Regions from separate parts of the Marinomonas sp. 15G6-16 genome, predicted to be linked through region 3. Evidence: predicted binding sites of a transcription regulator. Region 3 holds the regulator's gene; each other region holds the start of a gene.
What was found. The regulator sigma-54, encoded in region 3, starts transcription at its own class of promoters, with help from an activator protein. The targets are predictions, from matches to a motif close to TGGCACNNNNNTTGCTNT.
Positions count from the first base shown of each region.

Region 1 (9,973 bases), 1.5 Mb from region 3:
TACCAGATGCACGCACGTTAGTCAGCTGCTTACCTTTAATAGGGTTAATTGCCAAGTCATTGTCACGAGAGTGAATACCGATGATTTGACCTTCGTAAACTTCAACAGCATGACCTAGGAACATACGGCCACGGCTCTGCAAGTTGAACAAAGCGTAAGCGGCTGTTTTACCAGACAACATACTTACCAACACACCATTCTTACGGCTTTGTACTTCACCGTCTTTCACTGGTCCGTAATGGTCAAATACACTGGTCAAAATACCTGAACCAGACGTCAATGTTAGGAACAAACCACGGAAGCCGATCAAACCACGAGAAGGCATCATGAATTCAAGGCGAATACGGCCTTTACCATCTGGTTCCATGTTAGTTAGTTCGCCTTTACGAAGACCAACTTCTTCCATGATCGCGCCTTGATGCTGTTCTTCAACATCAATAACCACAACTTCAAATGGTTCGCATTTTACGCCATCAATTTCTTTTGTTACTACTTCAGGACGAGATACACCCATCTCGAAGCCTTCACGACGCATTGTTTCGATCAATACAGAAAGGTGTAATTCACCACGACCAGAAACGATAAATTTATCTGGCGTATCACCTTGTTTAACTCGCAATGCTACGTTGTGGATAAGCTCTTGATCCAAACGATCTTTAATATTACGAGAAGTAACGAACTTACCTTCTTTACCAGCAAACGGAGAGTTGTTAACGATAAAGTTCATGCTTACCGTTGGCTCATCTACACTCAATGCAGGCAAAGCTTCAACACAATCAGGATCACACAAAGTATCAGAGATACTTAGTTTATCGATACCGTTGATACAAACGATGTCACCTGCTGTTGCAAGATCTGTATCGATACGATCAAGACCAAGGTAGCCTTTCACGTTAAGTACTTTACCTTTACGCTCAGAACCGTCTGCAGACTTGATAACAACCTGCTGGTTTGGAGACAAGCTACCACGAGTGATACGACCTACACCGATTACACCAACATAGCTGTCGTAATCCAATGCAGAAACCTGCATTTGGAAAGAACCAGCTGGATCAACATCTGGAGCAGGAACACTGTCTACAATCATTTGATACAGAGGCGTCATGTCTTCTGCCATTTCTTCTGGATCAGTACCAGCGATACCATTGATTGCAGAAGCATAAATAACAGGGAAATCTAGCTGATCTTCCGTTGCACCAAGGCTGTCGAACAAATCAAATACTTGATCCATAACCCAATCAGGGCGAGCACCAGGACGGTCAATTTTGTTGATAACAACAATAGGACGCAAACCTTGCTCAAATGCTTTTGATGTTACAAAACGTGTTTGCGGCATTGGACCATCAACGGCATCAACCAATAGACATACACAGTCAACCATCGAAAGTACACGTTCTACTTCACCACCGAAGTCGGCGTGCCCAGGTGTGTCTACGATATTAATACGGTAGTCGTTCCATTTGATGGCTGTGTTTTTCGCCAAAATGGTAATACCACGTTCTTTTTCTTGATCGTTAGAGTCCATGATTCGCTCGGAACCTTCGTCTTTACGATCCAAGGTGCCAGACTGGCTTAACAATTTATCAACTAGGGTAGTCTTACCATGGTCAACGTGCGCAATAATGGCTATATTGCGTAACTTACTAATATCATTAGACATTTATAATTCTCTGCATTTGATTTGAGCAAAAAGATATACCGCCGCTTGACTCGGGCGGGTATGCTCTTCAAGCGTCTCGGATCTTGGTGCGGGGTAAAATTCGCGCAATTGTACCCTTATATTGATAAATATCCCATTAAAGTGAGTAAAAAAATCCACAAAAATAGACCAATCGAGTAATAAACTGCGCTGAATTCAAAACAGTAGCATTCATTTACTACAAAAATGCTACGACTTTTCATTTCTTAATTAAGGTAAATAAACACCAACATTCTCATGGCCTTTACCTAATAAGTAAGAGGCATGCATTCGGCTCATCACGCCTTTACCGCAATAAAGTAAATGAGTGACGTCTTTTTCCATTTCAGCCCAATTAGAATCGAGAGCAAAAAATGGAATAACTTTGACTGGACGTCCACTTACTTTCAATGGGCGATGACTTGCTTCATCTGGATGACGAATATCAATAATCACTTCATCACCAACAGGCATTCTCACCACTGGCACTTCACCTTGATATTGCTTCGCTACGTCATCCATCACGTTTTGGATAGACATAATCTTCGCATTCGCAACGGCTTGCTCAAGCACATCAAAATCAAAGTTAGATTCTTGTTTTTCAACACGGTGCATCTTTGCTCGTGTCGTCGGTTTTACCGAAATAACACCACAGAACTCAGGCATACTCGCCGCAAAGGGCGCCGTACCAATATCAATGGCTTTATCGATAATTTCTTGTTTGTTCATTGTCACCAAAGGACGTAGCACCAGCTCTTCAGTAACTTGATCAATCACTTTCAAATTCATCAATGTTTGACTTGATACCTGAGCAACGCTTTCTCCCGTCACCAAGGCTTTAGCGCCGACCTCTTCCATTACTTGAGAAGCCGCACGTAACATCATACGCTTTAAGATAACGCCCATTTCGGCATTATCGACTTTGGTTAAAATCTCACCCACAACCGCTTCAAATGGAACCGTAATGAATTTTACGTTCAATGAAGAACCGTATTTCTCCCAAATATAATGAGAAACCTGCTTCACACCAATTTCGTGGGCATCACCACCAAGATTAAAAAAGCAAAAATGCGTTTTTAATCCACGACTCATCGTTAGATAAGAGCTCACGGTAGAGTCATAACCGCCAGACATAAGAGACAAAACCGGATCTTGTGAACCAAGAGGATAACCACCTAAACCTTCCACTCGCTGTTCGATCATCCAAACTCTGTCGTCACGAATATCGATAGGTACCAAGACTTCTGGATTTTTCAAACGAACGGCCAGCGCGCCAGAGCGTGCTTTTAAACAACCACCAATATGGCGTTCAGCTTCAACCGAGGTGAAATCGTGATGTTTACCAACACGCTTCACGCGTACCGCGAAAACGGCATCCTTAAGAACGTCGCCATAAGACACAAGCGCTTCATCAACAATGCCATCTAAATCAACAAGTGGAAATTCACGTACAAACTGGAAGTGAGCAATACCGGCTATGTTAGATAAAGCTTCTGTAAATTCTTCACGTAAATCATCGCGCTCAGAAAATATTTCAATAAAATCCCAATTACCGGCAACGGTAACATCGGCATCGTATTTTTTTAGAACCAACTTAACGTTATGTCTGAGTTGCTTGATGAAGGACTTTCTTACAGGGCGACTTTTGATCGTGATTTCTGCAAAGAATTTAACAATAAATTTCATAGGAGTTGCGATATATACCGGAGGTTAGAAAGGCGCACAGTATAAAGAAAAGACAATCGATACGAAAACACTAAATTTGCACCAAAACAAAACAAATTCACAAAAAAATGAACCATAAAAGTGCAAAAGTTATATTTAGAGCGCTATTTATGTTCACTAACCAAGCGGAAATAATATTTATTGGGTCTAAATTATTGTTATAGATAGAATTATTCGATCGCACAAATTTCTGGCACAAGTTGTGCTTTCTATTCTGCAAATGGCGCTTTATATTGAAGCACTTTTAAATAGAAAGTAATTTCGCTTTAACTACGACTGGAGAACAACTATGTCAAACAAGACCCTTGCCTTGATTGCTGAGCATGACGCGAAGTGGGTTGACCTTCGCTTTACCGATTTTAAAGGTAAAGAGCAACACGTATCTATTCCAGCTATTACGGTAGACGAAGAGTTTTTTGAGACTGGTCAGATGTTTGATGGTTCATCCATCGCTGGCTGGAAAGGCATCAACGAATCCGACATGATCATGATGCCTCAGGACGATACAGCTATTATCGATCCTTTCACTGAAGAAGCGACTGTTATTGTTCGTTGTAACATTATCGAACCTTCTACTATGCAAGGTTACGATCGCGATCCTCGTTCTGTTGCTTTACGTGCAGAAGAATTCCTTAAATCTACAGGCCTTGGTGACACTGCATTCTTCGGTCCTGAGCCAGAATTCTTCGTATTTGACGATGTTAAGTGGAAAACTGACATGTCAGGTTCTTGTGTTGAAATCAACGCAGAAGAAGCTGCTTGGGCTTCAAACAAGAAATTTGAAGGCGGCAACATGGGCCACCGTCCAACTGTTAAAGGCGGTTACTTCCCAGTACCACCAGTTGACTCTCACCATGACCTTCGTGCTGCAATGTGTGGCGCAATGGAATCTATGGGCTTGGAAATCGAAGTTCATCACCATGAAGTAGCAACTGCTGGTCAAAACGAAATCGGCGCTAAATTTAACACACTAGTTAAAAAAGCAGACGAAGTTCAAATCCTTAAGTACTGTGTACACAATGTTGCTCACGCTTACGGCAAAACAGCGACATTCATGCCAAAACCAATCGTTGGCGATAACGGTTCTGGTATGCACGTTCACCAATCTTTCTGGAAAGATGGCGTTAACCAATTTGCTGGTGACCAATACGCTGGTCTATCTGAAACAGCTCTTTACTACATCGGTGGTATCATCAAGCACGCTAAAGCGTTGAACGCATTCACAAACGCTTCAACTAACTCTTACAAGCGTCTTGTTCCAGGTTTTGAAGCACCAGTTATGCTAGCTTACTCAGCTCGTAACCGTTCTGCTTCTATCCGTATTCCTTACGTTGCAAGCCCTAAAGGCAAGCGTATCGAAGCTCGTTTCCCTGATCCAACTGCTAACCCATACCTAGCTTTCGCAGCTATGTTGATGGCTGGCCTTGACGGTATCAAAAACAAGATTCACCCTGGCGATGCAGCAGACAAAGATTTGTACGATCTTCCAGCTGAAGAAGCAGCAGCTATCCCACAAGTTGCTGGCAGCCTAGAAGAAGCGCTTAAGTGCCTAAGCGAAGACCGTGAGTTCTTGACTCAAGGCGGTGTATTCTCTGACGACATGATCGATGCTTACATCGACCTTAAAGCAGGTGAAGCTCAACGCGTTGCAATGACAACAACTCCTCTTGAGTTCGAACTTTACTACAGCGTTTAATCTTTAAAACTGCTCAGTAAACACGAAAGCCTCGATTTAGATCGAGGCTTTTTTTTGCACTTAAAAAATGCACACCACATAACGCACCACAATTGTGCGTATTATTTTTTGTTTAAAACAGATACCTTATATATATAAGCCATTTCAAAGTGCCCAATGTTGGTTCGCTTTTTGCACATAGTGAATGGTCAATAAAGAGGCTTTGTTTTGTATAGTTTATTAATCGATCATCTATCTACCGCTATTATTCAAGTGAATAATAAATTAGAGATAGAATACTTAAATCCTGCTGCAGAAATGCTGCTCGCGGTTAGCCGTCGCCGAATTTATGGTAACGACTTAAGCTCTGCTTTTCGTGAAAACGAGAACAGTATCAGTGCCTTATATTCTGCTATTGAGACAGGTCATGCCTTTACGAAACGTGAAGCAGAAATTGAGCGAGTAAATTCAAAAAAGCTTTTCTGCGATTACACTGTGACGCCAATTATGGGGTCATCAAACGCAACAGAAAGCCTCATTATAGAACTCTACCCTCGCGATAGAATGAAGCGAATTTCCCAAGAAGACGAAATTATTGCGAACCACGAAAGCAGCAAAGAATTAGTTCGTGGACTTGCCCATGAAATTAAAAACCCATTAGGTGGAATTCGTGGTGCTGCACAATTAATTAGCCGTGCATTTACTGACGAAGCTTTAAATGACTACACCCAAGTCATTATTGAAGAATCCGATCGTCTACGAGACCTTGTTGATCGTTTGCTCGGCCCAAGACAAATCCCTAAAAACAAGCCATTAAATATTCACAAAGTGCTTGAGCGTGTTCGACAACTGATTTCCGTTGAAACGGACAATAAAATCAAATTGATTCGAGATTATGACCCAAGTATTCCAGATTTAATCGGCGACGAATCTCAGCTGATACAAGCGCTGTTGAACATTACTCGAAATGCCATGCAAGCATTGATGGAAGATCAAGACAGCCAGCAAAAGACAATTCGCATGGTCACTCGTACCTTGCGCCAATTTACTATCGGCTCAAAACGACATCGTCTAGTTTGCAAAATCAGCATTATCGACAATGGGCCAGGCATACCTGAATCCATTATGAAAACGTTATTTTATCCCATGGTTAGTGGCAGAGCTGACGGAACCGGACTGGGCTTATCTATCTCCCAATCGGTTGTTCATCAGCATCATGGCATCATCGAATGCAATAGCCACCCACAACACACCGAATTCAATATATTAATTCCCATTGAGACATCAGTCCAAGGCCAGGAGAAAAACACATGACACAAGATGAAACTGTATGGATTGTTGACGATGATCGCTCTATTCGCTGGGTATTGGAAAAGACTCTAGAACAAGAAGGCATCCAATGTCGTTTGTTTGACTCGGCTGAAAACCTCGTCAACATGATAGACAAAGAACAGCCAAGCGCCATCATCAGTGACATTCGCATGCCTGGCATGGACGGTTTAGAGCTTCTTGATAAGCTGCAAAATGACCACCCTTACTTGCCTGTTATTATCATGACAGCTCACTCAGACCTTGAAAGTGCCGTCGCATCTTATCAAGGTGGTGCATTTGAATATTTACCAAAACCATTTGATGTGGAAGAAGCGGTAAGCCTTGTAAAACGCGCCATGCTGCACCACAAAAATTCACGCCCTAGTACGGACGATATGCCAGAGGAAGAAGCCGTTCCTCAAGTAGACAAAGAGATCATTGGTGAAGCACCGGCTATGCAAGAGGTCTTCCGTGCTATTGGGCGACTTGCTAATTCCAATATCACCGTCTTAATCAATGGTGAATCTGGCACAGGTAAAGAGTTGGTTGCTCAAGCACTCCACACTCACAGCCCTCGTTCAGCAAACCCTTTCATCGCCTTGAACATGGCAGCCATTCCGCACGATTTAATCGAGTCCGAGTTATTTGGTCATGAAAAAGGCGCATTTACTGGCGCAAACACACAGCGTCGCGGACGCTTTGAACAAGCAAATGGCGGCACCCTGTTCCTAGATGAAATTGGTGATATGCCAGCGGAAACACAAACTCGTTTGTTACGAGTTTTGGCCGATGGGGAGTTTTATCGCGTTGGCGGTCACACACCTGTAAAAGTAGATGTGCGAATTATTGCGGCGACTCACCAAAACCTAGAAACCTTGGTGCAAAAAGGTTCGTTCCGTGAAGATTTATTCCACCGTTTAAACGTAATTCGCATTCATTTGCCTAAGCTTGCTGAACGCCGCGAAGACATTCCTAAGCTTGCCCGTCATTTCTTGAGCCGTGCCGCAGAAGAGTTATCTGTTGAGCCAAAAATACTCACTAAAGAAACAGAAAACTACCTTACTCAGCTCGATTGGCCAGGTAACGTTCGTCAATTAGAGAACACCTGTCGCTGGTTAATTGTGATGGCATCTGGCCGAGAAGTGCTCGTTGAAGATTTACCACCAGAGTTGCTGACTTCTGTTCCTCAAGAACAACCTTTTGCTTCTTGGGAAGATGCGCTTAAGAACTGGGTAGACAGCACGCTAGCAACAGGCCAAAAAGGCATTCTTGATCAAGCTGTCCCTAAGTTTGAACGCATCATGATAGAAACCGCTTTGGCGCATACTGGCGGTCGTCGTCGTGATGCTTCCCTTCTATTAGGTTGGGGACGAAATACGCTTACCAGAAAGATCAAAGAGTTGAATATTGATCACGCAGAGCAAGACGAAGATTAATCACCTCCCATAAAGATGAGATAGCATAGACAGGCTTAATACGTCATTGTCTGTGCTATCTCAATTTTCTACGCATTTTGACTTGCTTTTATACGTGCAATCCCATACTAATAAAGTCTGTTAACTGATTATTAATGAAGGGAAATGGTTATGTATCCAACACTTCAATCCATGGGCATCACAAGCATCCAGGATATTGAAAAATTCACGCTTCGCTATGAAGGCGGAAACGACGTTTTAAAAATTTACTACCGCCGCGAAAAAGGCTCTTTGCTTCCAAAAAGCAAAAAGTTCAAATTTGGCCGTTCTACAAAAACCGTACTTGCAGACGGTGGTCAACAAACTTATCGCCAAGTACAAGAACCTTCTTTAACTGTTCTACGAGCAATGGAAGAGCTAGAAAAAATTGTTGGTAGACAGCATGAAGAGAAAGCCACGAAAGAAGATCTAGTGAAAGAGCTTGAACACCTAGAAAGAGTTATGACAAACAAAATTCAAGAAATTAAGGCAAAAATTGACGCCATGTAATTTGGCTCTCTTGAAACATACATACCTAGTTTCTGCTCACATTGGCTGACCAACACAGTCAGCCAATGCCTCACTAGCTCCACTCAGCATATCCCGCTACAATTCCCGTTTTACTATTTCTTTTTGAGTATTACTTTTATGAATCTTGTTCGTTCGCCTTCTGAGCTTGCCACTATTCTCAAACAAGGTGGCGTTATCGCCTACCCAACCGAAGCGGTTTGGGGTCTAGGTTGTGACCCTTTCAATGAATCTGCCGTAAGACGAATTCTGGACCTTAAATCTCGACCAGAATACAAAGGGCTTATTCTTATTGCAGGAGCTGAACAACAACTAACACCTTGGTTAAATACCTTAGAACCCAAGGTTGCCGATCGATTGATTAGTATTAACGAAACACCTACTTCTTGGGTTGTGCCAGACACAAGCATCACTCCAAGTTGGGTCAGAGGGGAACACCAAAGCGTCGCTATTCGTTTGTCTCAACACAAGCCAGTTCAAGCACTTTGTGAAGCATTTCAAGGCGTCCTTGTATCGACATCAGCCAATCCTGCAGGATTAAATCCAGCGATGACAGCGGAAGAAGTAAGTGCTTACTTTGGTGACAAAGTCGATGCTATTTATGATGCGCCGTTAGGAGGTGCTTCCCAGCCGTCACAAGTTCGAGACATCATTTCAGACACACTTTTCAGAGCCTGACATATAAAAAACCTGTGCAAAACAACATAAGTTATTCACAGACATAAAAAAAGCGACATTTTGCTTTGTGCATAAGCAAGATGTCGCTTCGTTTATTCTATTTAGTCGAAGGCTTAGCTAAATCAGGAGCCAGTAGAATTTTAGATAAAGGAACAAGAACAACGCCATCTTGCTCTAAGCTTTCTAAACGCTTTTTAAGATAGGAAGTTGTTTCTGGATAAGGATGACCAATTGCCAACGCGCTACCATGACGTCGAGCAAGCTTTATCAAGCGAGAGAACTGCTTATCAATCGCTTGTTCAGTACGAATATTGTCTAGGAACACATCTCGTGTCACTGTTTTCAAACCATGCTGTTTCGCTATTTTTTCCGCGACACTTTTTGGACTCGTTAAACTGTCGATAAAGAAAAGCGAGCGACCTTGTAACACTTCCATTACCCACGTCATCGAGTCAGCTTTCGTGGTGAGTAAACTTCCCATATGGTTATTAACGCCCTGTATTCCAGGCAAACCATCCAGATCTTTTTTTAGTGTCGCCTTCAACTCTTCTTTTGTCATCTTTGCATATAAGCCGCCAGGCCCAAGCGCCAACTCTCGTTGGTTTTCCATAGGAGCGTGCAATAAGGTAATGCGTTGCTGCTCCTGTGAAGTAACAGCCGTTTTTTGTGCGTAAGGTGTTTCTGGCAAGATCGCGAGCGCGACTTCTTTAGGTAATGCGAGAGAAGCTTCCATACCTTGTCGGTTGTAACCTAAGTCATCAATCAAGATAGCGATAACAGCTTGCTCTGGATAAGAATCCGCCGCTTCTGTTTCAGGAGCAACAACTGGTTCTGGGGTTGAGTCTTGTGTCTTTTCTACCAATGATTTCTCATCAGTCGATTGAGTTTCAGGCAATGCATTTTTTAACGCCTCATATTTCAGCT
Region 1 is NZ_CM147916.1:1,367,591-1,377,563, forward strand. Features, by position in the region: gene typA (translational GTPase TypA) at 1-1,660, opposite strand, end outside; gene thiI (tRNA uracil 4-sulfurtransferase ThiI) at 1,910-3,364, opposite strand; gene glnA (glutamate--ammonia ligase) at 3,693-5,099, shown strand; gene glnL (nitrogen regulation protein NR(II)) at 5,307-6,392, shown strand; gene ntrC (nitrogen regulation protein NR(I)) at 6,389-7,825, shown strand; gene AC0L46_RS06670 (DUF3461 family protein) at 7,976-8,353, shown strand; gene tsaC (L-threonylcarbamoyladenylate synthase type 1 TsaC) at 8,492-9,049, shown strand; gene AC0L46_RS06680 (divergent polysaccharide deacetylase family protein) at 9,147-9,973, opposite strand, start outside.
Region 1: glnA (glutamate--ammonia ligase) is a predicted target of sigma-54. The motif match lies at 3,595-3,612, and genes of this name have one in related genera.

Region 2 (9,973 bases), 130 kb from region 3:
TACCTGTGTAATCTCTTAACTTACCAACATAGCTAGGATCTTTCGCTTGGCGCGCTTCTATACGTTTTTCTTGGCGCTCGTAAAACGCTTCTTCCTTAACTCGTTCGTTTTGATGTTCAGCCACAAGGCTATTCCATTGCTCGTATACAACAGATGGCCCAGGGAACTCCCCTAAAGAAGTATGAACTCGGCTTGCACCAACCTGCCATAACGAAATAAAAACCAAAATCCCAAAAAGAGGAAGTAACAAGCTTTTCAATGAAATGCTTTCTACTTTGTCTTTCAATGACGCTATGGATAAGCTCGGTATATTCATATTTCTCTCTCACTCTGTTTAACAAAATAAGACAGCCTGACTGACTGCCTTATTATTCGCTTTACTTATATTTGGTCGTCGCCTTTCAAACCAATTTCAAAGCTTTTCAAGTAATCATTTGGTTTTTTACCGTCATAAGTAACACCATCGATAAAGTCACTTTGCGGCGCTTTGAAGCCATCTTCTGTTTCAAAATCTGGAAACTCAGATGCCACCATCAAACCATCTTCGATCAAGGCGTTGGCCGCTTGAGCATAAATGTCTGGACGGTACACTTCTTTCGCTACGTTCATGAACCATTCATCTGATTTAGGCTCTGCAATTTGTCCCCAACGACGCATTTGAGTCAGGTACCAGATCGCATCACTGTAGTAAGGGTAAGTTGCGTTATGACGGAAAAATACGTTGAAGTCAGGCACTTCGCGCTTGTCGCCTTTTTCATACTCAAAGGTCCCTGTCATACTGTTAGCAATAACGTCGTAATCGGCACCGACATAATCACTACGAGACAATATTTCTACTGCTTCAGGACGGTTAGCATTGTTATTTTCATCCAACCATTTCGCTGCACGAATCATGGCTTTTACAACACGAATGTGTGTATTGGGATATTCTTCTGCCCAATCACCACTCACACCAAATACTTTCTCTGGGTTGTTTTTCCAGATTTCGTAATCGGTAATAACTGGAACACCAATACCTTTAAATACTGCTTGCTGGTTCCAAGGTTCACCCACGCAGTAACCGTGAATGGTTCCGGCTTCCATTGTTGCTGGCATTTGCGGTGGCGGTGTTACTGACAACAAGGCATCTGCATCAATCTGACCACTTGTGTCGCCTTTCGCTGGCGCATAGTAACCAGGATGAATACCACCAGCTGCTAACCAATAACGTAATTCATAGTTGTGAGTAGAAACAGGAAACACCATTCCCATTTTGAAAGGTTTACCCTCTGCCTTATAACCATCGATAACAGGTTTTAAAGCACTGGCACTAATTGGATGAACAGGCTTTCCATCTGGTCCATTTGGAATGTTCTTTTTCATCTCAGCCCAAACATCATTGGAAACTGTGATGCCGTTACCATTCAAATCCATACTGAAAGCCGTCACGATATGAGCTTCGGTTCCGTAACCAATCGTCGCACCCAAAGGCTGACCCGCCAACATATGAGCACCATCCAACTGACCATCAATCACTCGGTCTAATAGTACTTTCCAGTTTGCTTGTGCTTCTAACGTGACATACAAACCTTCATCTTCGAAATAGCCTTTTTCATATGCAATTGCTAATGGAGCCATATCGGTTAATTTAATAAACCCAAACTTCAGCTCTTCTTTTTCTGGGTAACCAAGCTCAGCATGAGCAACCCCAGACAAAAGTGCAGATCCAACCAATAAAGAGACACTGGCTTTCTTAGTTGAACGTACTAATTCCGGCAAAGATAAAACCGTTTTCAAAGATCTCATACTCATAACTATGCTCCACTTGAGAAACGTAAAAAACAAAAAAAGGCGCATGCGAATCACAATTAATGTGTCCACAGGCGCCTTTGCCATTCATAAACAGCTCTACATTGAACTGCTAATAATGTGGGTGACAGTTAGGCATCGTTGCCAACTTCACCAAAATTTTATTAAAACTTGATATATAAATAGAAAGCACTTTATATGCCAAAAACCACAAGCTATTGATATACAACGCTTTTTAAAGAATTAAAGCGAAAAACATGCAGCTTTTAATAAAAAAAGCACTAAACCGTGCTCATTTCTTACGCACTCCGCACCATAAAAAGACACGTTATTCACTAAAGCCTTTCAAAATACCTTCCGGGTGCAAAGAAACATTTCCTGTCGATACAGCTTCTAACCAATTGGGCTCTGCTGAAGAACTTAAACGCCAAGAATCATCTTTCTCTACATCAAGTCCTAACGCTTTATAATAAAGGTCTTTGCGATACACTTGCTCAGCCACTTCATTCAATGAAGGAACCTCTTCTAGTTGCTGCCAACGGTGCATTTGCGCCATCACCCACAACGCGTAATTTGGTAATGGCTTATTAATCTCACTTCCAGAAAATCGCTGATAAGCTTCCATCGGCCAATCGAATTGACCTTTAGGCTTAATCGCACTAAAGCCGTAAACCAATTGTTCAACTGTACTGTTTAAATAATCCGGATGGCTTAATATCTCTAATAGCTCGGTTTGATTTTCCGCTTCATCTACCCAAGCACATGCTTTTTCTAACGCTCTAATAATGGCTAAATGAGCTGATTCATTCTGCTCCGCCCACAAGGAGTTCACACCAAATACTTTCTCCGGCGTACTTCCCCAAATTTCATAACCTGTCACCAACATATGACCTACGCCCTGTTCAACAGCAAGGCTATTCCAAGGCTCACCCACACAATAACCATCTATCTCACCTGACTTAAGTGCATCGAGCATTTTCACTGGTGGCACAACAGTAATTTGTACATCTTCATCTGGGTTAATACCTACACGGCTCAACCAATCTCGTAATTGATAATTATGCGATGAATAAGGATATACAATCGCAAAACGCAGAGGTGTATCTTGCCTGTCTCGATTATCAATCAGTTTTTTGAGCGCTGCCCCCGTACGAATGTCTGCAGCTGACTCAGAATAATGCTGAAGCTGATCATAAAGAGCATTACCAATGGTGATACCATTTCCGTTATGGCTTACAGTAAAGCTGGTTTGCATCGCTTTTTTGATGGTACCTATTCCTAACGTGGCTGCTATCGGCATAGAAGCCAACATATGAGCACCATCAAGTACATTAAACGCGACTTTGTCACGAATACTCGCCCAAGATGCCTCTTTAGAGAGCTCCACATCGACACTCTCCGAAGCGAAAAAGCCCTTCTCTTTTGCGATAACAAAAGGAGCGCAATCTATTAATGGAATAAATCCAATACGAACAGTCCCGTTATGCAAAGGTGTCGTATTCTCTTGTTTTTGACTCACTTTGCACCTCCCATGAGTTCCATTACCGATATAATGTTACGCGCGACATCTGTCATACGTTGGCTGCGGTCCATGGCTAACTTTCTTAATGCTTTGTAGGCGGCGGGTTCATCACATTGCTGATGTTTCATAATTAAACCTTTCGCTTTATCAATAAGTTTTCTGTCTTCTAATTGGCTTTTAACTGTTTCCAGTTCCGACCTTAAGGCATGAAATTCACGAAACCTCGCAATAGCAACTTGCAACAGTGCTTTGACACTTCCGCTATTAACACCATCAACTACATATGCACTGACACCAGCTCTGATGGCTGCCTCAACATGTCGGGAGTCATCTTCTTCGGCAAACATAACAATTGGACGAGGGTTATCTTGAGTAAGGCGAGACATATTTTCCAATATATCTCGATCAGGAGATTCAATATCAATAATAACCATATCAGGTTGATATTGATTAACGGCTTCCGTTAGGTTTTTGGCATTTTCAAGACGCCTAATGACACGATAGCCACTGTCTGTCATTGCTTGCTCTACAATAGCTGCTCGGGCAGGCTCATTATCAACAAGCATGACGGTTAACTCTTTCTCTGGGGGCGCAGACATAGTGCACTCTCTTAAAAAATATAAAAATATACTTTTATATACTGCAAGATATGCGCCATTTTAAAGCCTAAAAAGAAAGACAATATTTCATAAAATCCCTGTATTAACAGGGATATATAAAAAATAAAGGGAGAAATAGAAATCTAAAGAAAATAAAAGACCCAATTTGGTGCAAGAGATTTAAGCTGAAGTTCCAAATTGGGGTGCGCTGTTATTGGTTTTGAGCTAGCAAAGCCAAAGCTAATCTGTCTTTTGTATTGGTTTTTTTGAAGATAGATGTCAAATGAGCTTTTACTGTTCGTTCTGTAATCCCCATCTCATTTGCTATATCTCTATTTGACAATCCTTGAGCAACTAATTGCGTCACACTTAACTCTCTATCAGATAGCCCCTCAAGCTCACTTTCATAAACAGCATTGGCAGCAGACTGCGAAATCAATTGTTGAATAAAAGCTTTTCCACCCCAAATTTCTCCGGAATCAACAACCGACAAAACCAGAGACAATTGTTCTTCACCAATATAAGGAGCACACTGGCCACTAACACCAACAGAAAAAAGTCTTAATGCGGCCGCTTGACTCGATTGATTAGGAAAAACAATGACTTTCTGATGTGGAAACTCTGCACGCAAAGCAACGACATCCTCTACATTTTTCGCAAACCCATCATCTGCTAAGTAAATAAAGCAATAATGAAAATCTGTGGATAGGCTTTGTAATGATCGACGAACTTCTTCTCCACTTTTAACTCGAAATAAATCTACATTGGTATTAACTATTTGATTCCAATGTGTCCATACGGCGTCATCTGTATTCCAACATAATATTTTCAAAGCAGATCTCGTTGTGTTATCAGTTCCAACTAAAATGATTCTAACCAGTAGAAAGCATTGCCATTGTTAACATTTGTTACAGCTTAAGAATTACAAATTCTATTTTTGTAATTATCTTTCTCTAAGGGCGTTATTCTTGGCTTTCAATATTGGTTTCAATAGGTAATCAAGTAAGGTCTTCTTACCCGTAATAATGTCTACAGTAGATTGCATACCTGGAATAATAGAGAGTTTTGAATCATCGCTTCCTAAATAGTTTTTATCTGTTCTCACGCGAACAAGGTAAAAACTGTTTCCTTCTTCATCCAAAATTGTATCCGCACTGATGTTTTCAACCACACCATTTAAACCACCAAAAATAGCGAAGTCATAAGCAGAAAGCTTAACAACCGCATTAAACCCAGGTTGAATGAAACCAATGTTTTCTGGTCGAACTTTCGCCTCAATCAATAGAGAATCTTCAATTGGAACAATTTCCATCATATTGACGCCCGGCTTAATAACACCACCAACCGTATTGGTTTGGATTTGTTTTACAATTCCTTTAACTGGTGATCGTACCTGAGTTCTCGATACCTTATCCTCAAGTGATACAGTGTTTTCTCTTAATTGATCCAACTTACTTCGTACACTGGTTAACTCTTCTTGTGCTTCCGTTCGAAACTGCGCATCACTTTCCGCTAATTTACTTTGTGCTTCTTTAAGTGCAGAACCTGCTCGAGGAATAGCCAACTCCGTCGCTTCTAAATCCCCTTTAAGCTGATTCACTTCCCTTTCAAGTTGAAGCAATTCCACTCTAGAAACGGCACCTTGCTCAAACGCAGGGCGAGTCAAATCTAACTCTTCCTTTGAAAAGGCATAACTTTGTCTTAAGTTGTCTAGCTTCGCTTGCAATTCAACTATTTCTTGTTTCTTTTGCTCTATTTGCTGCTGAAAACTCACCTGATTCGTTCGCAACGACTCTATTTTGTTCTTGTATAAGTCCAGTTCTCGCGTGACAACTAAGGGATATTGCTCTAACGCATCTTGGTCAAATTCTGGCTCAACACCGTAAGATTCAGCTTGAAGTCGAGTTGCTCTAACCTGCAAGTTAATATATTCGGCTTGTCGTTCACGCAAAGTAGAGAGTGCTTCTGTATTCTCAATTGTCATCAAGATTTGGCCTTTTTCCACCACTTGGCCAACTTGTGCATTAATCTCTTTTAGAATACCACCTTCAAGGTTTTGGATTTGCTGTACTTGGCTCGAAGGAATAACCGTACCCTCTCCAACCGTCACTTCATCTAATGAGGTGTAATTCGCCCAAACAAGCGCAACTGCGATAAAGATAAAAATAACCCAGAGAATAATGCGCCCACCTCTAGGGGTTCTAAGCATAAGAGCCGCATTACGGTCTGTTAAATACTCTAAGTCATTTTGAGATATTTGATTTTTGTTACTCATTATTAACTAACCTTCAACTTGCCTTGACGGAGCGCTTCATGCACTTGTGCTTTTGGACCATCCGCAATGAGTCGACCATTGTCCATAACAATAATGCGATCAACCATATCCAGCATAGAGGCTTTGTGTGTAATCAAAATAAGAGTCTTGTCCTTTACCGTTTCCATTAAACGACGCTTCATTCGTGACTCTGTCGTATTATCCATTGAGGCGGTTGGCTCGTCTAAAATCAAAATTGGTGGGTCAAACAAAAGCGCTCGAGCAATCGCAATACTTTGCCTTTGGCCTCCAGAAAGCAATGCACCACGCTCACCAACGATGCTGTCTAGTCCGCTTGGCTTACGGTTAGCGAACTCCGAAACACCTGATAAATCGGACGCTCGAATGATGGCATCGTCTTCCATATATGGAACACCCATCACAATATTGTCTTTAATTGAACCATAGAATAGATTGACGTCTTGAGAAACAGAGCCAATGTTGCGACGCAAATCTGTTGGGTTTACTTGTCGAATATCTACACCATCAATACGTATTGCTCCACTGCTTGGTGTATACAAGCCAGTCATCAACTTACCTAATGTGGATTTACCCGAACCAATACGCCCAATAATCGCAACCTTCTCACCTTGTCGGATATTAATATTAACGTCCGTAACCGCAGCTTGCTCTTGGTCAGGGTAAGAAAAATTAATGGCTTCAAACTGGAAGTCACCCTTGAACACTGGACGATGTACAAACTTAACATCATCTGGGTTTTCTACCGGTGAAGACATAATTTCATTCAATGAACTGAAAGCAGATTTCGCCTGATTGTAACGTGTTGCCAAGCTCGCCACTTGCGCCATAGGACCAAGCGCTCGTCCAGTTAACATAACGGAAGCAACTAGCGCCCCCATACTCATTAGGCCTTCTGAAATCTGGTAAACCCCAACAATAACAATAATAACTGTGGTCAATTGTTGAGCAACCATAGCAAATGCAGAGCAAGACTGAGACAGCTGACGAGTTTTCACTCCCCAATCAGCAATGTTACCGACAGCGTTCTCCCATTGAGTCTGGAAAACACCCTCAGCATTATTCAGTTTTACACTTTCTGCGTTATAAAGACTTTCGATAAGAACCGCATTCTTTTGTGATGCCGTTTTCTGACTTTCTTCTATTGAGCGACGTAGTGGAATTTGAACAATCAAGCTATACAAGATAATCAGAGCAATGGTGATGATCGGAATGTAACCCACAGGGCCACCGATCAGCCAAATCACACCAATGATCAAAAACATAAAAGGAATATCAACCAAAGTAGTAATGGACGCCGATGTGATAAAGTCGCGAATACTTTCAAATTCTTGGAGGTTCTTTGCAAAAGCACCAACAGACTTAGGCCGCGAGGCCATCGTGATATTACTCACCCGAGAAAAGATAGAAGCCGAGATAAGAATATCTGATTTTTTTCCTGCAATATCAATAAAGTAAGATCGTAAACTACGCAACAAGAAGTCAAATAGATAAACTACGGAAGCACCAATTGCTAAAACCCAAAGAGTGTCAAACGCATTATTTGGTACAACTCGATCATAAACATTCATCACGAACAGCGGGCTAGCCACAGCAAAAATGTTAATGAGCAGAGAGGCAATAAACACATCTCGATATATGCGCCAAGAGCCTGCAATAGTTCCCCAGAACCAATGTCCTTTTTTACGCTCAGTTTCATCAGCTTTTGTCGAACGCTTGTCGAATTGATACAAAGGACGAACAAAAAAGCTATAACCAGTAAAAGAAGACTCCAGTTCCTCTAAAGAAAGGATCACCTCACCTTCACCAGATTCTGGACGAAAAATTTTTGCCGTTTTTTTAGCTCGATCAATTTCCAATAAAACACAAGCCTGCTTATCCTTTAGCAGTAGGACAGCAGGCAAAACCATATCTGGGATTTTGTTTAAAGGTCGTTTAACAAAACGAGTACTGATGCCGATACGCTTAGCCGCACGCTGAAATAGTTCAGGCGTCATTGCGTTATCAGTAATAGGTAATCCAGCGGCAATACTGTCTGCCGTATAAGGGTTATGGAAATATTTACTTAGTAACACCAAGCAATCCAAAAGCGGGTTTGGATATTCCAAAGAAGCACTCTGCATATCCCATTGATCTGCAGCTTTTGCTAACTCTTCTTGATCTGGCGTGGTCTTTTCCGTTTCGCCTTGGGCATTCATGACTTTATCTTTTTCATAAGAATCATTTCCTACAGGTGACGAAGAGTTCTGTTCTGGTTGATCAGAGTCAGACATACTCTATATTCTCCTAAACTACCGAAAGTCTTATTTACAAACCAATCTATAATGTATCTGTCTAGAATAGTGTTTATTAAGTAATATAGAAAGCTCACTAAGGCATGAAATACAAATTTACACACTGAGGATACCATAATGCTATACGCAAAAGTGAACGATGAAGGCGTTATCATTGACGTTTCAGCATCTCAAACGGATGAATATCACCTACTGGTCGCTCCAAATGAGCCAGCCGTTGCGGCGATATTAGAAAAGAAATTCACCTCAGAAAACACCAGCACCCAACAAATATTAGCCAATTCCGATAACGATATGATGCGTATCATCGAGGATTTAATCGACCTCTTAACGGAAAAGCGTCTTATCCAATTTACTGAACTTCCTCTGGCTGCCCAGAAAAAATTATTGGGTAGAAAATGGGTTCGCCGTGTTCACAATGGTGAAGACGATCTAATGATAGAGAACCAAAACACTGATGGAGACTCTTTGATATAAAAAGAGCCTCCAGGCAACAGATTAGCGGTTACATTTCTTGAGCTCGGCCGACGCAATAGCCTTGAGCTCCAGCAACATCAAAACGAGCCAATGCTTTCAATTGCTTGTCATGCTCTACACCTGTCGCAATGACATCAATATTCAAGCTACTAAACACCTTACATAAAGTGTGCATGAAGAAGGATTCAGACTCTTTACCCGCTGCCATACGCGTATAAGAAGAATCAATTTTCACATAATCTGGCATCAACATTTGCAAATATTGGAAAGCAGAAATTTGCTTCCCAACATTATCAATACCAAACACAACGTTATGCTTTTTCAATAGATCGGCTAACACTTGAGTCTGCGACTCTTCAGCCAAAACACTTTGCTCCGATATTTCAAAGATCAATTTGTTCTTAACACCCTCTTCGGTCTGACTTAGCACCTTATCCAACCACGAAATAAATTCTGGTTTAGCATAGGATGAAGCAGACAAATTAATGGCCAAAGGCTTCTCTAAATTTCTAGATTTAATAAAGTCAATCACCCGTTCAATAATGACTCGGTCTAGCTGATCACATAGATCAAACTGATTCGCTAAGCCAATAAAATACCCAGCGTGGTAATTTTTCCCTTCATATTCCAACCCAATAAAGACTTCTTCATGAAGCACCTCAGGGGTTGATTGATTGATTGAAGCCACTTTTTGCTTTTTAAGACTAAAAGAACGATGGAGTATTGTATTTTCAATAATTCCCTTCCATTTCGTCCGATTGATAGCCACACTTTGAGCCCCCTGAAGCCCTAAGACTTTGGCAGTGTTAATCCCTTGTCGCTTGGCTTCACGTAACGCCTCATCCGCCTGAGACATAGCATTAGATCGATCCACACTCCCATCGATAATAACCGCACCAATATTAGCAACAGACTCAGAATAACTGATCTCTGCGGTATGAAGCTCCATTAACTCGCCCATGATTTCAGACACGATCAGCTCAAGCTGACTACGACCAAA
Region 2 is NZ_CM147916.1:3,002,741-3,012,713, reverse strand. Features, by position in the region: gene AC0L46_RS14385 (ABC transporter permease) at 1-316, opposite strand, end outside; gene AC0L46_RS14380 (CmpA/NrtA family ABC transporter substrate-binding protein) at 382-1,791, opposite strand; gene AC0L46_RS14375 (CmpA/NrtA family ABC transporter substrate-binding protein) at 2,117-3,307, opposite strand; gene AC0L46_RS14370 (ANTAR domain-containing response regulator) at 3,304-3,909, opposite strand; gene AC0L46_RS14365 (response regulator transcription factor) at 4,121-4,741, opposite strand; gene AC0L46_RS14360 (HlyD family type I secretion periplasmic adaptor subunit) at 4,853-6,184, opposite strand; gene AC0L46_RS14355 (type I secretion system permease/ATPase) at 6,187-8,475, opposite strand; gene AC0L46_RS14350 (hypothetical protein) at 8,614-8,973, shown strand; gene AC0L46_RS14345 (bifunctional diguanylate cyclase/phosphodiesterase) at 9,002-9,973, opposite strand, start outside.
Region 2: AC0L46_RS14370 (ANTAR domain-containing response regulator) is a predicted target of sigma-54. The motif match lies at 3,950-3,967, and genes of this name have one in related genera.

Region 3 (9,973 bases):
TGTTGCTGAATTGGAAGCCTTTATTGGAAAAACCATTCGTTTTCAGGTGGACTCAGTGTACACACAAGATCAATATGATGTTGTGCTCCGTTAGAATCTTATAGGCCCAATAATGAGTTGGCTATTGCGTAAAACGATTGTGATTGCTTTTTGGGTGCTTGTTACCTTCACGGCATTGCTCGCCATTTTTTCTTTGAGTGTTGCAAATTTACTGCCTTATTTAGATTATTATCGTCCGCAAATAGAAAATAACTTGGAGCAAATAACAGGTTATCCTATTAGTTTGGGTAGTATCGATGGGCGTCTAGAGGGAATTGATCCGACTATTTCAGTTGGCGATTTTCAGTTGTCGGTTAATAGTAAGCCTTCGATTCTTGTCAATGAGATGCGTGTTCGACTGGATACGATTAAATCACTGTTAAGCTTAAGTCCACAGTTTACCTATATCAGGTTTGTGGAGCCTGTTGTTTCTTTGCAGGAAAGCGAAGGGCAATGGCGTCTTAACGGTGCTAAACCTTCTCGTACAGTGCGTAATGATGTTGGTATTGAGCGCGCTTTAGACTACCTCTCTGAACAGCGGAATTTCTCCATAATAGACGCTAGTGTAGAAATACACAGCGACCAATTTGGCGAGCACATTCTTGGTATTCCTCACTTATACATATTCCAAAAGTCATTTGGTTCTTTATTAACTTCTACGTTTTACTTAGATGGTAATGAGGCTCCCTTCCAAATAGATGCTCGTTTGGCTGGTTACAGTGGTTTGCTTGGCAATTATCGAATAAAAGCATCTCTTGACGCACCTTTATTCTCATTGCCAATTAAGGAGGCATTCCAGCTTGCTGATTATTCAGTAGAAGAAATCGAGACTGGAGGCAAACTTTGGTTCGATGTTACCGTAGGGAAAGAGGTTGAGCTTCGTTCTCAAGGTGCACAATTCAATATATCTTTTGCCGATGGCAGAGCTTACCAAACAACTTCTTCTCTTCGTCTACGTTACGCTCAAACCTCACCAAGTTTGCATGTAGATCTGTATGATTTAGAGGTAAATAACGAATTAAAAGAACCTTATCCGACAACGAACCTTTCATTTGATTGGTCCTCGCTTTCTAAGCGCTCCAATATCCGGTTTGATCAGATAGATTTAGGTATGGCTAATCAGGTAGCGTCTTACTTTTTGCCTGAAGAATCGGATGCTCAATCCATATTGAGTGGATTGAATCCGACTGGGGTAGCCACAAATGGTGCGCTTCAGATTTGGCGAGAAAATGATCAGCCATCGTTTCAGTTCTTAAGTAATTTTCAGTCTGCTTCAGTTGATGCTTACAATGGTATTCCAAAAGCCACAGGTGTGAATGCAGTCTTTAGTTTATCGAATGATAGTGGCTATATCGACTTTAAAGGGCAAATGAGTGAGCTGCATTTTGATACGGTTTATGACAGCCCTTGGTTTGTGGATGCTTTGTCTGGGTATGTTAATTGGCAAAAACAGCAGGATACTTTTTTAATTGTAGGGAAAGACCTTAATGTAGAGCGTAATGCTGCTCATATCCAAGGTGGGTTTCGTTTAGAGATTAGAAAAGATGAGCCGGACTGGATTTCGTTAAACTTGCATGGTGACAATATTCCGACCTCTGATCGACTATTGTATATCCCACCAAAAGCGCTCAACGAAGACCTTAGACAATGGATAGATTCCTCTTTTGCTGATGCAGGCATGGTGAGCAGTGCGGATGTTCTTTTACATTCTGAGCTTTTAGATGGTGCTGATCCACATGTGAGAGTACAGCTTGCTGCTCGTGATCTTTCAATACGATTTGATGAAAACTGGCCTGTGGCAGAACAGGTTAATGGTGCCTTTGAATTCGATAACAAAGGCATTTCTGTCAATGTTGACTCAGCTGTTTTGTCAGGGCTTAGCGCTTCAGACATAAAGCTAAGTGTGCCTATTGTAGATAATGCTGCAGATTGGCTGAATATCAAAGCTCGGGTCAAAGATGACTCCGCTACCATTATTTCCATGTTAAAAGAAACTCCCCTAAACGAAACAATAGTTAAGCCTTTTGAGAATTGGGATGTTACTGGAGAGGTAAGTGGTAGTTTTGATGTGAGCGTGCCTTTTTCACATGGCCAAGATCCAAAGGTTCAGGTAAGTCTGAATTTTGAGAATAACCCTGTAACATTGAAAGACTTAAATCTTCCTACGGTTATTAAAAAGGGGCAATTAAATTATACCTCTGCAGAAGGTATTCAAAATTCAGAGTTCCAAATTCAAGGTTTGGGAGGTGAATCACGCCTTAGCCTGACTTCTAACAACACATCTGAAGGTGAATTGGCTATCTCTGGAGATTTGTCGGGAGTAGCTAATTTGCGAAATGTACTTGAGTGGCGTGAGCTCCCAGACGCTTTAACAAATGCAGTGTCGGGAAATACGTCTTACAACGGCACTTTATCCATTAATCAGTCACAAAGTGGGCAGCTTGATTTAGTCATAAACAGTGATTTGCTTGGAGTGAATGTTGCTCTTCCCAAGCCAGTCGGCAAGAAAAGTGAAGAAGCTAAACCTCTTAAAATAAAACTTAGGCAGCATGAAGACGACTTGGTTGTTGACCTAAATTACAGTGCTTTGTCCAACTCACGTTTCCTCATGAATGAAGGAGAGTTTGTGGGCGGAGAGGTCATTATGAATGGCGAAGAAGGGCAGTCTTTAAGTGACACAATTCCTAAAGGGTTAGTGTTGAATGGCAACTTTGACTACTTTGATGTTCAGGAGTGGTTCTCAGTCTTCAATAAATTCTCATCGAATAGTGTGAAGCAAACAGAAGTTGAAGTTCCTCAACTGCCAACATGGATCAATAGAGTGAATCTTATTATTGATGATGTTGAGGTGAATCCGTATAACACTTTGCGTAACTTTAAAGTGTCTTATGATACTTCAAAGAGCGGTGCTTTATTGGTGAGTTCTGATGAACTGAACTTCTCGTATACAAATGAAAGCCAAACGCCAAATTTACATTTTGGTTTTTTAAGCTGGAATACGGCCCCTTCAAATGATGATTTAGCCCCACAGGAAAGCGAAAATGTAGAGGCACCAATTTCGGCATATCAGGTGCCAAACATAACTTTATCGGTGGATGAGCTGTATTTAAACGAAAAGCCATACGGTGATTGGCAGCTGGCAGTCAAAAGAAATGCAAATAAAGTGAGTGTTGAGCCTATAGCGACCAAATTAAAAAGCGGTACTTTTTCTGGGCGTTTCGTTTGGGTTGATGCTGGAGAAGATTCTACCGTTGAGTTGTCGATAGGAGCAAAGGGTAAGGATATTGGCGAATTAGCTGGGAAGTTTTCTAATGAGAGTTATCTCTCATCCAAGGCTTACCAGCTTGATGTTGACCTCAATTGGGAAGGGCATCCGTTTTATTTTGACCGAAGCTCTGTGTCGGGCGGTATTAGTTTTTCTGCCGAAGACGGCAACTTTCACAAGGTTGATGAGTTACCCTCCTTTTTGAAGGCGCTTGGTATTTTCAATATTGGTGCTTTGAGCCGAAGGTTGGTGTTGGACTTCTCTGATATTTACGAGCCTGGGTTAACCTATGATGATTTCAATGGAGTGTTGTCTTTAAATAAAGGGATTTTGACGACAACGAAGCCAATCAAGATTGTCGCACCTTCTGCAGAGTTGGTTGTAGAAGGGAAGGCGGACATTATAAATGAAACATTGGATGAGAAATTGACGGCAACTTTTCCGTTAACGGGTACTTTACCTCTCGCTGGCTTGTTGCTTTCCACGCCTCAAATTGCCGGTTTGCTTTTTATTACGGATAAATTGATTGGTGATCAATTGTCTAAGGTGACCAGTGTTCAATACAAAGTAGAAGGTTCGTTTAATGATCCGGTTATTACGCCCATTAAGTATCGACCTTTGGAGAAAAAGTAACTAAGTTTTACTTTCAGGGGGCTCTTTGTCTCACATAAAAAAAGCTCTAGCTATTTGCATAGCTAGAGCTTTTTTTATGACTTATTTTTTTTAGGTGTTACTTAAGGCCTAAGCGTTTTTCTTCTGCTTCACGTAAAAAACGAAACAGCTTTTTACGGTTGGTTGTGTTGCTTCCTTGTGACACTTCTTTCTGAGATAGGCGAATAAGCTGTCTAAGTAGTTGTATGTCTTCCATGTTTGGATTTTCGTCTAGATATTGAGACAGAACCTCTTTACTGTTTTCACTGATTAAAGCGTCTCTTTTGGCTTCTAATTGATGAAAAAGCTTATTGTATGCGGCTGAGGTGGAGTCAAATAAAGCCACTCGTTGAGCAATCGCTTCATGGTCTTCCGTACGCATGATTTTGCCTATGTACTGTAAATGTCTTCGTGATGCTTCGTGGTGTTTGATTCTTTCTGCTTCTGCAATGGCATCGCGTAATGTGTCAGACATTTCAACCTTCTTAAGTTGGTTTTTGCTTAACTTAAGTAGCTTTTTACCAAGATCTTGCAAAGCTTCCATTTCTCGCTTGATCTGGGTTTTGCTTTTAGGAATGTCGTCTTCATTTTCAAATTGATCAAAGTCTGTCATGGGAACCTATATTAAAAAGATGGTAGCAAGGCCAAGGAAGGAAAGAAATCCAACAACATCGGTTACTGTTGTGAGGATTACGCTTCCGGCAAGAGCTGGGTCTATACCGACTTTCTTCAATAAAATCGGTAAAAGTGTGCCTGTCGTTGCGGCAAATAAAAGATTAATGATGATCGCGCCCGCAATGATATAGGCAATCTTCATATTGTCAAACCAAAGTGCGGTGAGAGCGGCAATAATTGTTGCCCATAAAAGCCCATTAATAAGGCCAACAATGAGCTCTCTGTTTAACAACCAGCGAGTGTTGGTGGTGCCTATTTGGTCGAGCGCGATGCCGCGTATTACCAATGTGAGAACTTGAGAGCCTGCGATACCGCCCATACTGGCGACGATAGGCATGAGAATGGCGAGAGCAACAACTTGGTCTAGTGTGTCCTGAAATAACCCAATGACATAAGAGGCAATAAACGCCGTCACCAAATTGACTCCTAGCCATACGGCGCGGCGCCTTGTTGTTTTCATAATAGGGGCGAATGTATCTTCGTCGTCATCAAGACCAGCCATGCTTAGCATTGAGTGTTCTGCTTCGTCTCGAATGACATCAACCACGTCATCGATCGTGATTCGCCCTAGAAGCTTTTTGCTTTTTCCATCAATAACAGGGGCAGAAACAAGGTCCATTTTTTCAAATAATTGCGCTACTTCGCTGGCAGGTGTTTCAGCTTCAATGACGGTGTATTCTGTTTCCATGATATCCCGAACGATATCGCTGGTGTCTGACACTAATAATTTTGTGAGAGGAAGTGTGCCTAATAAGCGGTCAGATCGGCTAACAACCAGCAGGTTGTCTGTCATATCAGGGAGAATGTCGTGTCTTCTTAGGTAGCGAAATACAATATCAATCGTTATGTTTGGACGTATTGTTATTGTGTCTGTATTCATTAAGCCACCGGCAGAATCTTCCGAGTAGCTTAAGAGAGCTTCAACACGCATTCTGTCTTGCGTTGTCATGGACGCAAGAACTTCTTTTACAACGGTTTCAGGTAGGTGTTGTAATAAATCGGCTAAGTCATCGCTTTCGAAATTTTCCGAGAGCTCTATCAGTCGCTCGGTATCCATGTTTTTCATGAATTGAGCGCCGATATCTTCACTTAGGTATTGTAGTACTTCGCCTTGGTTTTCTGAGTTAATTAGCTCCCATAAAAGCTTTCGCTCTTTAGGCGGGGAGGATTCGAGTAATCGAGCAACGTCCTGCGCAGGTAGCGCACCGTTAAGTAAATAACGGATTTGCATGGTGGCACCGGATTCAAGAGATTCGGTGACTGTCTGCAGATGGTTAGTTAGAGTTGCTTTCTCTGACATATAAAGTGTTACTCATCTTCACCAAAACGATTATTGATCAGTTCTACTATGGCTTTTAGAGCGTCTTCTTCGTCATCTCCATTGGTTTTAATATGAATTTCGGTGCCTTTTCCTGCAGCGAGCATCATCATTGCCATAATGCTTTTTCCGTCGACGTTACGACCTTCTTTTTCGATGGTAATATCACAGGAGAAGCGAGAAGTTGTTTCGACAAGCTTTCCTGCTGCTCTAGCATGCAAGCCAAGTTTGTTGATGATAGTAATAGACTCTTCTTGCATGCATGTTTCCTATATTAACGAATCAAATATATTGAATAGCTCTTCGTTTGTTTGAGCGGTTCTTAGTTTATCTAAAGATTGTGGCGATTGTGCTAATTCTGCAATTTGCGCCAATGTCGATAAATGAGAGTCGCACTCGTGAGGTGGAACGATGAGGGCGAAGATCAAATCTACCGCTCTTTTGTCAATAGCATCAAAGTCAATCGGATTTTGTAATGACATCACAACGATTGCCGTATGATTAGCAGACTCCAAACGGCAATGAGGGATGGCTATACCATTTCCTATACCAGTACTACCAAGTTTTTCTCGGCCTAACAAAGCGTCATAAACCGCTTCGTTATCGCAATGCAGTTTGTTAGATGCGACTTCCGCTAAGTTCTCAAGAACGCGTTTTTTGCTGACAATCTCTTGTTTTGCAAAGACAAGTTCTGCTTTCAATAATGATTTTAATGGCATGGTAAAATAGTGTCCGTTTAGATCAATCGCTTGCGTTCATTGGATGGCGGTATGTTCATCGCCTCGCGGTATTTTGCGACAGTACGACGGGCAACTTGTATGCCTTGGTCTGCCAAAATAGTCGCTAGTTTATTATCGCTTAAAGGTTTTTTCGCTGGCTCATCTGTTACTAGCTTTTTAATCATGGCTCGTATCGCTGTAGAAGAGCATTCACCGCCAGATGCTGTGTTGACATGGCTAGAGAAGAAATATTTAAGTTCAAAAATACCTTTTGGTGTGTGTATGTATTTTTGAGTTGTCACCCTAGATATTGTCGATTCGTGCATGCCGACTTCTTCTGCCACATCATGAAGTACCATGGGTTTCATGGCTTCTTCACCTAATTCAAAGAAGTCAATTTGACGGCTTACAATACAGCTGGCAACTTTCAGTAGGGTTTCATTTCGGCTTTGTAGACTTTTCATGAACCACTTGGCTTCTTGTAATGACGTCTTAATATAGCTCGCGTCCTCGGGTGTTGATGCGGTGCTAGCCATAGCAGAATAAGTTTCGTTTATTTTGACTGGCGGCAAAGCGTCGTTATTTAGCTCTACTTGCCAACTGCCATTGCGCTTTTTGACAGAAACATCTGGAATGACATAGTCCGTATCGTCTGCATCAATAACAGAGCCTGGACGAGGATTAAGTTGCTGTATTAGGCTAACAACTTCTTTGAGAGCTTCGTCTTTGAGCTTTGTTTTTCTGCTTAATTGCGCAAAGTCACGACTACCGAGAAGTGGCAAATAATTGTCAATCAGGTTGTGCGTGCTTTTGTATAAAGGATGGTTTTGAAACGCTTCTAACTGAACTAAGAGGCAGTCCCGTAGATCGGTAGAACAAACACCTATAGGATCAAAACGCTGCAGTCTATGTTGGACGGCCATGACTTCTTCTATATCAAGTTCTTCTAGTTCGATAGAAAGAGACTCGCAGATATCGTCTGGTGTAATACTTAGGTAACCATCTGGCTGTACGCATTCAATAATTGCGTATGCAATCTCAATGTCTCTATCAGACATGTGAGTTAAATTTAATTGCCAGATTAAGTGGTCTTGTATGCTTTCTGCTGGCGCATTACGGCTTTCGAAGTCGCCGTCACCTTCATAGCTATTGTTGTCGCTGATCGCGGCAGAGCTTTGATAGGTGTCATCCCAGTTGCTGTCTATTGAGAGCTCTTCAGGAATGCTTTCTGTCCATTCTGATTCAACACGAGCTTCTTCACTTGTATTGACATCAGGTGTTTCTGGTGTGCTTTTGGATTCGATGCTGGCTGGTGCTTCTACTTGTCCTTGTTCGTCATCGTCAAGTTCAAGAAGAGGGTTTGACTCAAGAAATTCATGAATTTCTTGTTTAAGATCCAGCGTAGAAAGCTGCAACAAACGTATCGCTTGCTGTAGCTGAGGTGTCATGGTCAGCTGTTGACCGAGTTTTAACTGTAAAGACTGCTTCATGGAGCAACTCTTTTTATTTGAGTGAATTGGAACGAGTTATGCATACTACTCCCTTTCTGCAGTAATGATAAGGGGTTACAGGCGGAAGTCGTCACCTAAATAGACTTTTTTTACCTGTTCATTGTTAATAACTGTACTGGCATCACCAGAAGCAATGATATATCCGTTACCCACAATATAAGCTTTATCGCAGATGTCTAAGGTTTCTCTGACATTGTGATCTGTGATTAGAACGCCAATGCCGCTTTCTTGTAAGTGTTTAATAATAAGTTTGATATCGCCAACAGAAATAGGGTCAACACCAGCGAAGGGTTCGTCTAAGAGAACGAACTTTGGATTCATTGCTAGTGCTCGTGCAATTTCTACGCGGCGTCTCTCGCCACCAGATAAGGCCATGCCTAAGTTCTTTCTGATATGGGTAATATGAAATTCTTCTAATAAATCTTCAAGCCTGGATTTTTTCTGGGCTTTTGTGAGTTCTTTGCGTGTTTCTAAAATCGCTAAAATATTGTCTTCAACAGACATTTTTCTAAAAATGGAGGCTTCTTGTGGTAAGTAACCGATGCCTTTTTGTGCTCTAGTGTGCATGGCGTTACTGGTGATGTCTTTACCATCGATAAATATGCCGCCTGCATCATTGGCAACCATTCCAACTATCATATAAAAGCATGTGGTTTTGCCTGCGCCGTTAGGACCAAGCAAACCAACCGCTTGGCCAGACTCAACTGAGATGGAAACATCCTTTACTACTTGTCGTTTTTTGTAGCTCTTTGCTAGGTTTTTAGCTTCTAGAAGGGCCATTTATTGAGCAGCCTTATCTGTTTGAGGTTGTAGCGTCATGGAGACTCGACCGGAATCTTTTTTCTCTGCGTTAAAGGTGCCATCTTCGACCATATAGAGAATGTAATCTGCAGAGATAGAGTTATCCATTCTGCTCAAGTAACCATCACCCATGATCTCAAGTTTGGATTCCTGTGTTGAATAGTGTATCTCGTTACCTTTACTGATAACAATATTTCCACTCCAGTCAACTTGTTGGCTAAATTTAGCAGGTTGCCCCAAAGCTTCTAAATTGCTGAACTTTTTAGTGGTGGCATCCGTGGTAACTTTTAAGTATTGCGCTTGTATTTCAATAGAGCCCTGTTTAATGAAGACATTGCCTTTGTAAATGGCTTCCCCTGTATTTTGATCAAAAGAGGCTTCGTCTGCTTGAATTTCTATCGGTTTGTTTATGTCGTCTGGGAGGGCATAAGTGTATTGGCTTAATAAAGCAGAAGTTAGCAAGGCGCTAATGTTAATCAAGTGTTTCATATGTTCCTCTTACAGATCCTGTCATGATGACTTCTTCTGAATTGATATAGGTCGTAATTTTGTCAGCGGAAGTTTCTCCTTGTGTGGAGACTAGCATCGGACTTCCTTGGCTTGTTAATGATTGATCTTTATCTAAATAATGTATGCTGTCTGCGCTCAGTTTTATGTCTTCAGATTGAAGATATGTCTTAACGGCTTCAGCCTTGTCTGTGAGTAGAATATCATTACTTCCATCATGAATGATGCCTTTATTTGCTTTTGCGCTCCAAGTGCCTGACTCAGATTTTCGTGCAACGCTTGGAGAATCAAGGAGTGTTTTAGAGTCATCAATATAATGCAGCGTTTGCTTCGCATGGAGGGTTTCGATTAATTCTCCATTTTGATTGAACTCTTTGATGGTTACCTGAGTAATGAAGTAGTCCGGAGAGCTGCTTAAAGAATCTGTTGGTATTAGACTTCTTTGAGGAGAAGCTTCATGCCATAGAAAAGCAGCTACACCAGCAAT
Region 3 is NZ_CM147916.1:3,130,174-3,140,146, forward strand. Features, by position in the region: gene rng (ribonuclease G) at 1-94, shown strand, start outside; gene AC0L46_RS14830 (YhdP family protein) at 113-3,937, shown strand; gene yjgA (ribosome biogenesis factor YjgA) at 4,035-4,568, opposite strand; gene mgtE (magnesium transporter) at 4,575-5,930, opposite strand; gene AC0L46_RS14845 (HPr family phosphocarrier protein) at 5,939-6,208, opposite strand; gene ptsN (PTS IIA-like nitrogen regulatory protein PtsN) at 6,218-6,667, opposite strand; gene AC0L46_RS14855 (RNA polymerase factor sigma-54) at 6,685-8,157, opposite strand; gene lptB (LPS export ABC transporter ATP-binding protein) at 8,233-8,958, opposite strand; gene lptA (lipopolysaccharide transport periplasmic protein LptA) at 8,959-9,468, opposite strand; gene lptC (LPS export ABC transporter periplasmic protein LptC) at 9,452-9,973, opposite strand, start outside.